DNA from 2 places in the Pseudoalteromonas 'SMAR' genome. Region 2 is predicted to be linked to the other one. Evidence: predicted binding sites of a transcription regulator. Region 2 holds the regulator's gene; the other holds the start of a gene.
What was found. The regulator FliA, encoded in region 2, starts transcription of late flagellar genes. The targets are predictions, from matches to a motif close to CTAAAGNTNNNNNNNNNNNNGCCGATA.

Region 1 (5,369 bases), on a different contig from region 2:
ACAGCTTGCCACGTTACTGAATACTCGCACCCAAGGCTCGGATTACGTGGTGCGCTGGAGTGGCGATGAGTTCTTATTGTTGCTCAGGGATTTCAGTCGCGATCACATTGAAGAATACGTAAGCGACTTGTGTAAGGCCATTGCAGAGACAGATTATTTATTGCCCAATGGTAAGTCCACCAAACTTACAGTATCCATGGGCTGGTCTTATTATCCGCTGCCGCTATTAGGTGGCAAGGTAATTGGCTGGGAGTCATCGGTGAATTTAGCGGATATTGCTTTGCACCAAGTGAAACAGCGCGGAGGCGATGGCGCCGCCACCATCATTTTTGATGATCAACTGGATGCCTTTGAATTTGAACAAAGTGCCAATATTGAGGAACAACTGGAGTTGCTCCAGAGTAATGGCTTAGCCGACGTTAAAGTCTGGATGCGCTAGTAGTATTAATACCACTGCGGTTTACTTAAGCGAATGAATAAAAAAGGCTTCTCAGTAGAAGCCTTTTTAGTATTTGGAGCTAGCGACAACAACCGCCTTATTATTGCATCCAGCGGTTGATCTGCTCGCGGATCCCGTCGCTGTTTAAGCCGAGCTCGGCATGAATTTCACCTTGAGTGCCATGCTTAATAAACTCATCTGGTAATCCCAGTAGCTTCACAGGCTTGCTATAGCCTTGGGCGGCAAAGTATTCAATCACCGCCGAGCCAGCGCCGCCAGCAATGGCATTATCTTCTATGGTAACAAAACGCTCATGACTGCCCACAAGCTCATCGAGCAATGCGGTATCAAGTGGTTTAACAAAGCGCATATCGACCAAGGTGGCGTTCAGTTCAGTTGCCACTTCAGTGGCATTGTCCAGTAAGGTACCAAAGTTTAGAATGGCTAGTTTTTCACCTTCGCGGACTACTTTGGCTTTGCCTATTTCTAGCGCCGTCATGGTCTGACTGACTTCGGCACTGCCTGCGCTACCACGAGGATAACGTACAGCAGCTGGTTGCTGTAATAAATGACCAGTGTAAAGCATCTGACGACACTCATTTAAATCACTCGGGGCCATTATCACCAAATTAGGAATACAGCGTAGGAAGCTTAAATCGTAAGCACCTTGGTGAGTTTCACCATCAGCACCCACCACACCGGCGCGGTCAATAGCAAACAATACCGGTAAGTTCTGTAATGCCACGTCATGAATAAGCTGGTCGTATGCCCGTTGTAAAAACGTCGAGTAAATGGCCACAACGGCATTCAGGCCTTCACAGGCAAAGCCTGCACCCAGGGTCACGGCATGTTGCTCGGCAATGGCAACATCAAAATATTGCTGTGGATACTCTTTTGAGAAGCGCACTAGTCCCGAGCCTTCGCGCATGGCCGGGGTTATGGCCATCAGCTTGCTGTCTTCGGCGGCCATGTCACAGAGCCAGTCGCCAAACACTTTTGAGAAGGTCGGGGCACTAGGCTTGGATTTCGGTAGGCTGTGCACGCTAGGATCAAACTTAGGCACGCCGTGATAGCCAATAGGATCGGCCTCAGCAGGTTTGTAACCTTTGCCTTTTTGCGTCTTGATGTGCAGCAGTTGCGGGCCTTTCAAGCTGCGCATGTTACGCAGCGTGTCGACCAACATGCCAACATCATGGCCGTCGATTGGGCCAATATAGTTAAAGCCCAGCTCTTCGAAGAAAGTCCCCGGTATGATCATACCTTTCAGGTGTTCTTCCATTCTTCCAGCCAGCTCTTTCACCGGCGGTACCCCTGAAAGAAGCTTTTTGCTGCCTTCACGAATATTGGTGTAAAAGCTACCAGAAAGAATTTTTGCAAACTGGTTATTCAACGCCCCGACGTTTTCAGAAATTGACATTTCATTGTCGTTGAGGATCACCAGCATATCTGGATTGACGTCGCCAGCGTGATTCATGGCTTCAAATGCCATGCCCGCGGTCATGGCACCATCGCCAATCACCGCCACCGTTTTTCTGCCTAGGCCTTCTTTTTCAGCGGCAATGGCCATAGCCAATGCGGCAGAAATAGACGTACTTGAGTGACCGACACTAAAGGTATCGTATTCACTTTCGCCACGATAAGGGAACGGGTGGAGGCCATCTTTTTGGCGAATGCTGTGCATTTGGTCACGGCGACCCGTGAGTATTTTGTGGGGGTAGGCTTGATGGCCAACGTCCCAAACTAACCTGTCGGTTGGGGTCGAGTAGACGTAGTGCAATGCCACTGTAAGCTCAACGGTGCCTAAACCCGAAGCAAGATGGCCACTGCTTTGTGACACTGAATCGAGTAAGTAGGCACGTAACTCATCACTAAGCGCCATTAACTTGTGTTGTGGTAGTTGACGAAGCTGACTCGGTTCGTCAATTAACGCCAATAAAGGATACTTGCTGCTATCAAGTTTCATGGTAATTATCAGAGTCCTAAGCGAGCCTGTGCAAGCAAAATGGTATAAATTGGCACGACTCACTGCAAAGTTATTAAAATTCTTCAGCAACTGGTCATATTATTACGTTCACCAGTTTTTACAAAGCAATTGTGTCTTTTTTCTTACGCCTGAGTGCTTAATGATCTCTGGCAATAATATAATTGGCTAACGCCGCCAGGGTTTGCGTATTTCCTGGTACATCCTCTAAGGCTTGCAAGGCGGTATCTATCAACTGCTCTGCTTTCAGTTGTGCTTGTGGTAGTCCAAGTAATGCTGGGTAGGTCGCTTTGTTGTGACCTAGGTCCGAGCCTTGTGGTTTGCCCAGTGTAGCCGTATCGCCCTCAACATCAAGAATGTCATCTCTAACCTGAAAGGCCAGACCAATGGCGTTACCATAGGTACGCATGGCGCTACGCACTTGATCAGTGATGGTATCGCTGCGGCCGCACAGCAAGCCCAGTTCAATAGCGCTGTTCAGTAAGGCACCGGTTTTTAAGCGGTGAATACGCTCAAGTTCGTTGATGGTGATGGCTTTATCTGTGGCGGCGATATCAAGCGCTTGCCCACCCACCATACCTTGCAACCCTGAGGCTTTAGCCAACACTTGGATCATCTGCAGCTGCTGTTGCTGGCTGACTGCAAAGCAGTGATTGCTTAGCAACTCAAACGCTAAGGTTTGTAAGGCGTCGCCTGCTAAAATGGCCGTTGCTTCATCATACATAACATGACAAGTCGGGCGCCCGCGCCTGAGATCGTCGTCGTCCATGGCTGGCAAGTCATCGTGAACCAAAGAGTAACTGTGAATACATTCAATGGCTGCCGCAGCACAGTTAAGGTCTTCAGCATCAGCGCCAAACAGCTCACCAGTACTGAATACTAAAAATGGCCGTAAGCGTTTGCCGCCATTTTCGATGCTGTATCGAGTTGCTGCCTTGATGGTGTCATCGGTGTCGAGCTGTTGTGCAAAGTAATCGACAATGGTGCTTTCTACTCGAGATTTGGCACGTTCTAATTGTGTGTGTAGTTCGTTGGACATTATGCTTCGTTATCAAATGGCTTTAACTGCGCTTGTTCGCCTTCGCCCATTAAAATGGCAACCTGTTGTTCAGCTTGTTGGAGCTTTTGATTGGAGGCGTTGGCCAGCTTAATGCCGCGCTCAAACTGTTTTAATGCTTGGTCAAGCGCTAAACTGCCATTTTCCATATCTGCAACAATTTGCTCAAGTTCTTGCATGGCTTCTTCAAAGCTTAAGTTTTCTGGTTTTTTAACCGCCATAAGTAACATTGACCTGTAATATGAAAGTGCAGCAATTTTAGGGGGATTGGGCGCAGAGGTCAAAAAAACCCGCGACTTTTTGATCCCAGTGCGTATCGTCATCACAAGATCTGCTATAAACTCGCATTTTAAACACTTTTTAATATAATAGTGTTAAGTTGTAGCAAAACTTGCCGATAAACCGAATAATAATAACTGCGTGATTTATCACAAATAACTTCCCTCGGAGGACATGTGGATTTAGCAACGGTAATAGGGATCCTGGGTGCCATAGGTTTGATTATTATGTCTATGGTACTAAGTAGTGATGGCCAGGTCGCGATGTTCTATAACACGCCTTCCGTCGTTATCGTATTTGGTGGCTCGATCTTCATCGTGTTATCCAACTTTACCTTAGGTCAGTTCTTTGGCATCGGTAAAGTGGCCGCAAAGGCCTTTATGTTCAAAATTGAAACCCCAGAAGAATTGATCGAAAAAGCCGTTGAACTTGCTGACTCTGCTCGTAAAGGGGGCTTTTTGGCGCTGGAAGAAGCGGAAATTCCCAACCAGTTTATGCGTAAGGGCGTAGACATGCTGGTGGATGGTCACGATGCCGACGTGGTACGTGCTACCTTACAAAAAGACATTGCATTAACGACCAATCGCCATGAAATGGGGGCGGGATTATTTAAATCACTGGCAGATATTGCTCCGGCAATGGGGATGATTGGTACCCTTATCGGGTTAGTGGCAATGCTATCCAACATGGATGACCCTAAAGCCATTGGTCCGGCGATGGCCGTGGCACTATTAACCACTTTGTATGGTGCCTTCTTAGCCAACGTGGTTGCCATCCCAATTCAAACCAAGTTGGAATTGCGTAAAGACGAAGAAGAGCGCAACCAACGTCTCATTCTGGATGCGGTTTTAGGCATTCAAGATGGTCAAAACCCGAAAGTCATTGAAGGTATTCTGAAAAATTATTTACCTGAGTCTAAGCGTGGTGTCGAGGCCGAGGAGTAACTATGTCAGATGAAAAAGAATGTAAATGTCCACCGCCTGGGCTGCCGGCCTGGATGGGGACGTTTGCCGATCTGATGTCGTTGTTAATGTGCTTTTTCGTATTGCTATTGGCTTTTTCAGAAATGGACGTGCTTAAGTTTAAGCAGATTGCAGGATCCATGAAGTTTGCCTTCGGGGTACAAAACAAAATTGAAGTAAAAGACATTCCCAAGGGCACCAGTGTCATTGCGATGGAATTCACGCCGGGTAAACCTGAACCCACTCCCATTGAAACCATTCAACAGCAAACCGTGGAGATGACCCAGCAAATGCTCGAGTTTCAAGCGGGCGATGAGTCATCAGCTGGCGGTCGTCAAGAGCAGCGTGGTAATAAACGCGGCGGCGAGTCCTCCAGTACTGCCCAGCAACAGGCCTCTACACAGGCTGTTGCTTCTGCCGATCAAGAGCAAGTTAACGAGTTGGTGAAAAAGATAGCGCAGCAGTTAGAAAAGCAAATTATGGACGGCGCTATTGAACTGGAGTCACTGGGGCAACAAATCATTATCCGCATTCAAGAGAACGGCTCTTTTCCCGCCGGTAGCGCGTTTTTACAGCCCAAATTTGAGCCTGTGATTGAAGATATTGCCGAGTTACTTAAAGACGTACCTGGCGAAATCACCGTATCAGGCC
Region 2 (5,369 bases):
TACCGGAAGAAAGACAAATCAAGATTGTGAGCTCGGTTGGACAATAGAGGATAAAGGGGCTGTAACATGAAAATTAAACGTTTTTTCGCAAAAGATATGCGTACGGCTTTAAATGAAGTGAAAGAAGAGTTAGGCGCGGATGCGGTTATCATGTCTAACAAAAAGCTGGCTGACGGTGTTGAAATTGTTGCTGCTGTGGATAATGACCGTGCCGCAGCGCCTAAGCCCCAATCACCAGCGCCTGCCACAAGTAATGAAGCGCCAGCTAAACAACAGGCTAGTCGTTTTGTTCGCCCTGAGCCACGCCAAGCGCAACCGAGCAAGCAAGCGCAAGTGGCTGATAGCTTAGAAGCCTTGTTAGAGCGTCAAGCTCCACGGCCACGTTCACCAGAATTGGCGTCAATGTTTTCACAGTCCGGCATTGATACTGAACAAATGTTGGCGACAAAGCAAGAGCCTCAGCGTCAACCACAGCGCTCAGCTCAACCGAGTTATCACAGCAAGCCGCAACCAAGTCGCCAATCTTTTGACTTTGAAGACGATGACTTTGCCGAGCCGCAAAGCTGGTCGGAATCGGATGACTTAGACAGTGGTTTTGGCGATGAGCCAGCGCCAAATAAGCGCGCTAAGGGCGATGAAATGAGCGACATGCGTGAAGAAATGAATGCCATTCGTCAGCTTCTAGAGCATCAAGTTTCAGGATTAATGAAACAAGAAATGGCGCGCCGCGATCCAACTCGTGCATGCTTAGTTGACCGCCTAGAAGGTATGGGGATTGATAAAGATGTGGCAGAGCAAATGGCCTGCTTTATCCCCGATGATGTGTCACGCAAAGAAGCCTGGAACTCACTACTAAACATGGTGATCAACCAAATGCATACCACCAATAACGATATTTTACGTCAAGGTGGAGTGTTTGCCATGGTGGGCCCTACAGGTGTTGGTAAAACTACCACAGTAGCGAAGTTAGCTGCTCTGGGGGCACAAAAGTATGGTGCCGATAAAGTTGCCCTGATCACTACTGATACCTACAGAATTGGCGCGTACGAGCAACTTGCCACCTATGGCCGCATCATTGGTTGTCCAGTAAAACAAGTAAAAGATGCCAACGAACTTGCAGAAGTGCTTTATCATTTACGCAATAAGCGTCTAGTATTAATAGATACAGCCGGAATGAGCCAAAGAGATTTGCGCTTAACTGAGCAGTTGAATACACTTATGCGCAGTGCTCGCGTGGATATTCGTAGTTATCTTGTATTGAGTGCTACAGCGCAAATGAACGTGCTACAAGAAACCGTAAGACACTTCAAAAAAGTAAATTTAAGTGGCTGTATTTTCACAAAACTTGATGAAAGTCTAAGTTTGGGCGAGATTATTAGTATTGCGATTCAAAATCGCTTGCCAATAGGGTATCTTACTAACGGTCAGCGAGTGCCAGAAGACATTCGCGTCGCAAATGCTCAAAAGCTAGTCAGAAAAGCGGAGCAATTGTATTTAAAAAGAATAAAAGCACAGCACTCTCGACGTGTACCTGTAGCGTCAGAGTCAGTAGGAATGTATGATTAACACAGTTTTAGATCAAGCAAGTGGCCTGCGAAAAATGAGTCAAAGTAGCAACCAAGGTGTAAAAGTGATAGCCGTTACCGGTGGTAAAGGAGGCGTTGGCAAAACCAATGTTTCATTAAACACGGCCATCGCAATGGGACAGCAGGGCCAGCGAGTACTGGTGTTGGACGCCGACTTAGGCTTGGCAAACTGTGATGTCATGTTAGGCCTTAGGGTTGAGAAGAACTTATCTCATGTGTTATCAGGTGAGTGCGAATTAGAAGAAATTTTAGTGGAAGGCCCCGCTGGGATTAAAATTGTGCCAGCCACTTCAGGCTCGCAAAACATGGTTGAGCTTACCCCCGCGGAACATGCCGGCTTAATTCGAGCATTCAGTGAGCTTGATAGCCACTTTGACGTATTAATTGTTGACACCGCCGCAGGTATTTCTGACATGGTGTTAAGCTTTTCTCGCGCTGCCCAAGATGTGGTTGTGGTGGTGTGTGACGAACCTACCTCCATTACGGATGCATATGCACTCATCAAAGTGCTTAGTCGTGAGCATGGTGTCTATCGTTTTAAAATTGTTGCCAATATGGTGCGTAGCTTGCGTGAAGGACAAGAGTTGTTTGCTAAACTCTCCAAAGTAACAGATCGATTTTTAGATGTAGCCCTAGAGCTAGTGGCAACCGTGCCATTCGATGAAAACATGCGAAAATCGTCGCGGCGACAAAAGGCCATCGTCGATTTATTTCCAAGCTCACCAGCAGCTGTGGCAATTAAAGGATTGGCATCGAAAGCGGTTAAATGGCCAGTTCCACATCAACCTTCCGGTCATTTAGAATTTTTTATTGAGCAATTAGTGAATGGGTAATTATGGCTTCACCGGTCAATAGGGCGGCGGGATATCAAACTTCAGACCACATCCACAAAGTGGTCGAACGGCATGCTCCACTGGTAAAAAAAGTGGCTTGTCATCTTATTGCTCGACTTCCGGCTAGCGTGCAACTGGATGATTTAATCCAGTCTGGCATGATTGGATTAATTGAAGCCACAAAAAATTTTGATGCCAGTAAAGGGGCCAGCTTTGAAACCTTTGCTGGCATTCGTATTCGTGGCGCTATGCTGGATGAAATGCGGCGTGGTGACTGGGCACCTCGTTCGGTTCATAAGAATAGCCGGATGGTAGCTGAAGCCATATCAGAACTCGAAGCAAGCCTCGGGCGAGAGCCAAAAGACACTGAAATAGCTGAAAAACTTGATATTACGCTAGATGAGTACCATCATATTTTACATGATGTAAATGCCAGCAAAGTCATAGGAATTGAGGATTTAGGGGTAGATGAGGATGTTATAACCCCTGCCAACAGTGACTTTGCGCTAGACAAACCGTTTAATAACGTTAAAAATGAACGTTTTAATTCGTCATTATTGGAAGCGATAAAATCATTACCAGAGCGCGACGCTTTGGTATTATCACTTTACTACAACGACGAAATGAATTTAAAAGAGATTGGCGCCATTCTCGATGTCAGTGAATCTCGAGTAAGTCAAATTCACGGTCAGGCAATGATTAAGCTAAAAGCAAAAATCAATGACTGGATAAATTAAAGTAAATAAATAGTTGGGTTCGAACCTCACTGGAGGAAGTTTTGGATAAGAACATGAAAATTCTCGTGGTTGATGATTTCTCTACTATGAGAAGAATAATCAAAAACCTATTAAGAGATTTAGGCTTTACCAATGTTCAAGAAGCTGATGATGGTAGTACAGCACTTCCGATGCTACAAAATCAGGAGTTTGACTTTGTAGTCACTGATTGGAATATGCCAGGAATGCAGGGCATCGACCTGCTGCGCGCCATTCGTGCAGATGAGAAGTTAAAACACATTCCAGTGCTAATGGTAACGGCGGAAGCAAAGAAAGAGCAGATCGTAGCGGCGGCGCAAGCTGGGGTTAATGGCTACATCGTTAAACCGTTCACAGCAGGTACACTAAAGACCAAGCTTGAAAAAGTATTTGAGCGGTTAGGCTAACAGCAAGGGGGAATGGCCTATGTCTGTGAATGCTGCGCCTCAAATCACACTTGAACAAGCAAAACAGCTAGTAGAGTATCTCGAGCAAGGTGAGCAAGAAAAAGCTGACCAACTTATTTTAGAGGCTGCAAATAAAGAGCAATCAGAGCTTTTCGCTGAGGTCGGTAAGTTGACTCGTCAACTTCATGAGTCGTTAAAAAACTTCGAGCTAGATACGCGACTGGCTGACCTGACCACAGAGGCCATACCGGATGCCAAGCAACGTTTAAATTACGTCATGGAACTGACGGAGAGCGCTGCCAACAAAACCATGGACGCGGTGGAAGAAAGTTTGCCATTAGCACAAGATTTGGCCGAAGAAATAGCACAAATAAAGCCCACATGGGATCGTCTAATGAATCGAGATATCGAGCTTGGCGAATTTAAATCTCTGTGTCACGATCTTGACAGCTTTATGCAGTCGTCTAAAACCCGTACCGATGAACTACAAAGCTTGATGACCAATGTGTTGATGGCCCAAGATTATCAAGATTTGACGGGCCAGGTAATTCGACGCGTTATTGAGCTGGTAAGAGAAGTCGAAGACAGTCTCATTAACCTATTAACTGTGTTCAGCAATGGCGATGAAGAACAGTTACGGGCACAAACGAAAGAAAATGAAGTAAAAACATCAGAGACTGTTAATGAATTGTCTGGGCCTGAAGGCCCTATTATTGATGCTGAATCGCGAGATGACGTGGTATCAGGTCAAGATGAAGTCGATGACTTGTTATCTAGTTTAGGCTTCTAGTTGGAGAATGAGAGTATGAGCTTTGAAGTCGATGAAGATATCCTCCAGGACTTTCTAGTTGAAGCGGGTGAAATTCTAGAGTTACTATCAGAACAGCTTGTAGAACTAGAAAACAATCCTGAAGATAAGGAACTTCTCAACGCAATTTTCCGTGGCTTCCATACCGTGAAAGGGGGAGCTGGGTTCTTAGGCATGACAGAACTTGTCGATGCCTGCCATGGTGCGGAAAACGTGTTTGATACCTTGCGACAAGGCCAAAGAACAGTCACCTCTGAATTAATGGACGTTATCTTGCAATCGCTTGATACCATTAATGAGATGTTTTCGTGTATTCAAAGTCGTGAGGAACCAGAAGCGGCTGATCCAGAGTTACTGAAAACGCTACATAAGCTCAGCCAACCAGAGTCAGAAGATGAAGCTGCCGAAGAAGCGCCAGCTGCAGCAGCTGATCCCGAGCCTGAACCAGACCCAGAGCCTGAGAGCCCATCTGTTAGTGCAGACGATGTGCTTTTTGACGTTGACGACACTAGCAGCGATGATGCCGGCGGCATCGACGAAATTACTGAAGAAGAATTTGAAAACCTGTTAGATGAGCTCCACGGCTCAGGCAAAGGGCCAGCACCGACTTCTTCAGAGCCTGCAGAACAAGATCAAAGTGTTAGCGACGACGGCGACATTACCGACGACGAATTTGACAGTCTATTAGACGAGCTGCATGGCGTGGGTAAATTTGGTGGTGCCACCAATGTTGAGCCACCTAAAGCGGCTCCTGAGCCACCTACTGCAAGCCAAATCTCTAGCTCTGATGACGATGAAGAAATTACCGACGATGAGTTCGAGGCGCTGCTAGATGAATTACATGGCAAGGGTGGTGCGCCGAAGCCAGTAGACGAGCCTGCTGCAGCGCAGCCCAGCAAACCTGAGCCTGTGGCGGCTAAACCAGCGCCGAAGCCTGAGCCAAAACTGGCAGCAAAACCCGCAGCAAAACCTGAACCGAA

Region 1: the regulator FliA is predicted to act here: its motif matches at 3,851-3,877, upstream of pomA (flagellar motor protein PomA).

What each region holds. Positions count from the first base shown of each region.
Region 1 covers NZ_JBLWMW010000005.1:43,007-48,375, reverse strand. The annotation lists gene ACNKW2_RS03760 (two-component regulator propeller domain-containing protein) at 1-439, shown strand, start outside; gene dxs (1-deoxy-D-xylulose-5-phosphate synthase) at 540-2,402, opposite strand; gene ispA ((2E,6E)-farnesyl diphosphate synthase) at 2,560-3,459, opposite strand; gene xseB (exodeoxyribonuclease VII small subunit) at 3,459-3,698, opposite strand; gene pomA (flagellar motor protein PomA) at 3,933-4,700, shown strand; gene ACNKW2_RS03735 (flagellar motor protein MotB) at 4,703-5,369, shown strand, end outside.
Region 2 covers NZ_JBLWMW010000010.1:38,818-44,186, forward strand. The annotation lists gene flhA (flagellar biosynthesis protein FlhA) at 1-47, shown strand, start outside; gene flhF (flagellar biosynthesis GTPase FlhF) at 67-1,566, shown strand; gene ACNKW2_RS06380 (MinD/ParA family protein) at 1,559-2,419, shown strand; gene ACNKW2_RS06385 (RNA polymerase sigma factor FliA) at 2,422-3,156, shown strand; gene cheY (chemotaxis response regulator CheY) at 3,198-3,581, shown strand; gene ACNKW2_RS06395 (protein phosphatase CheZ) at 3,601-4,371, shown strand; gene ACNKW2_RS06400 (chemotaxis protein CheW) at 4,387-5,369, shown strand, end outside.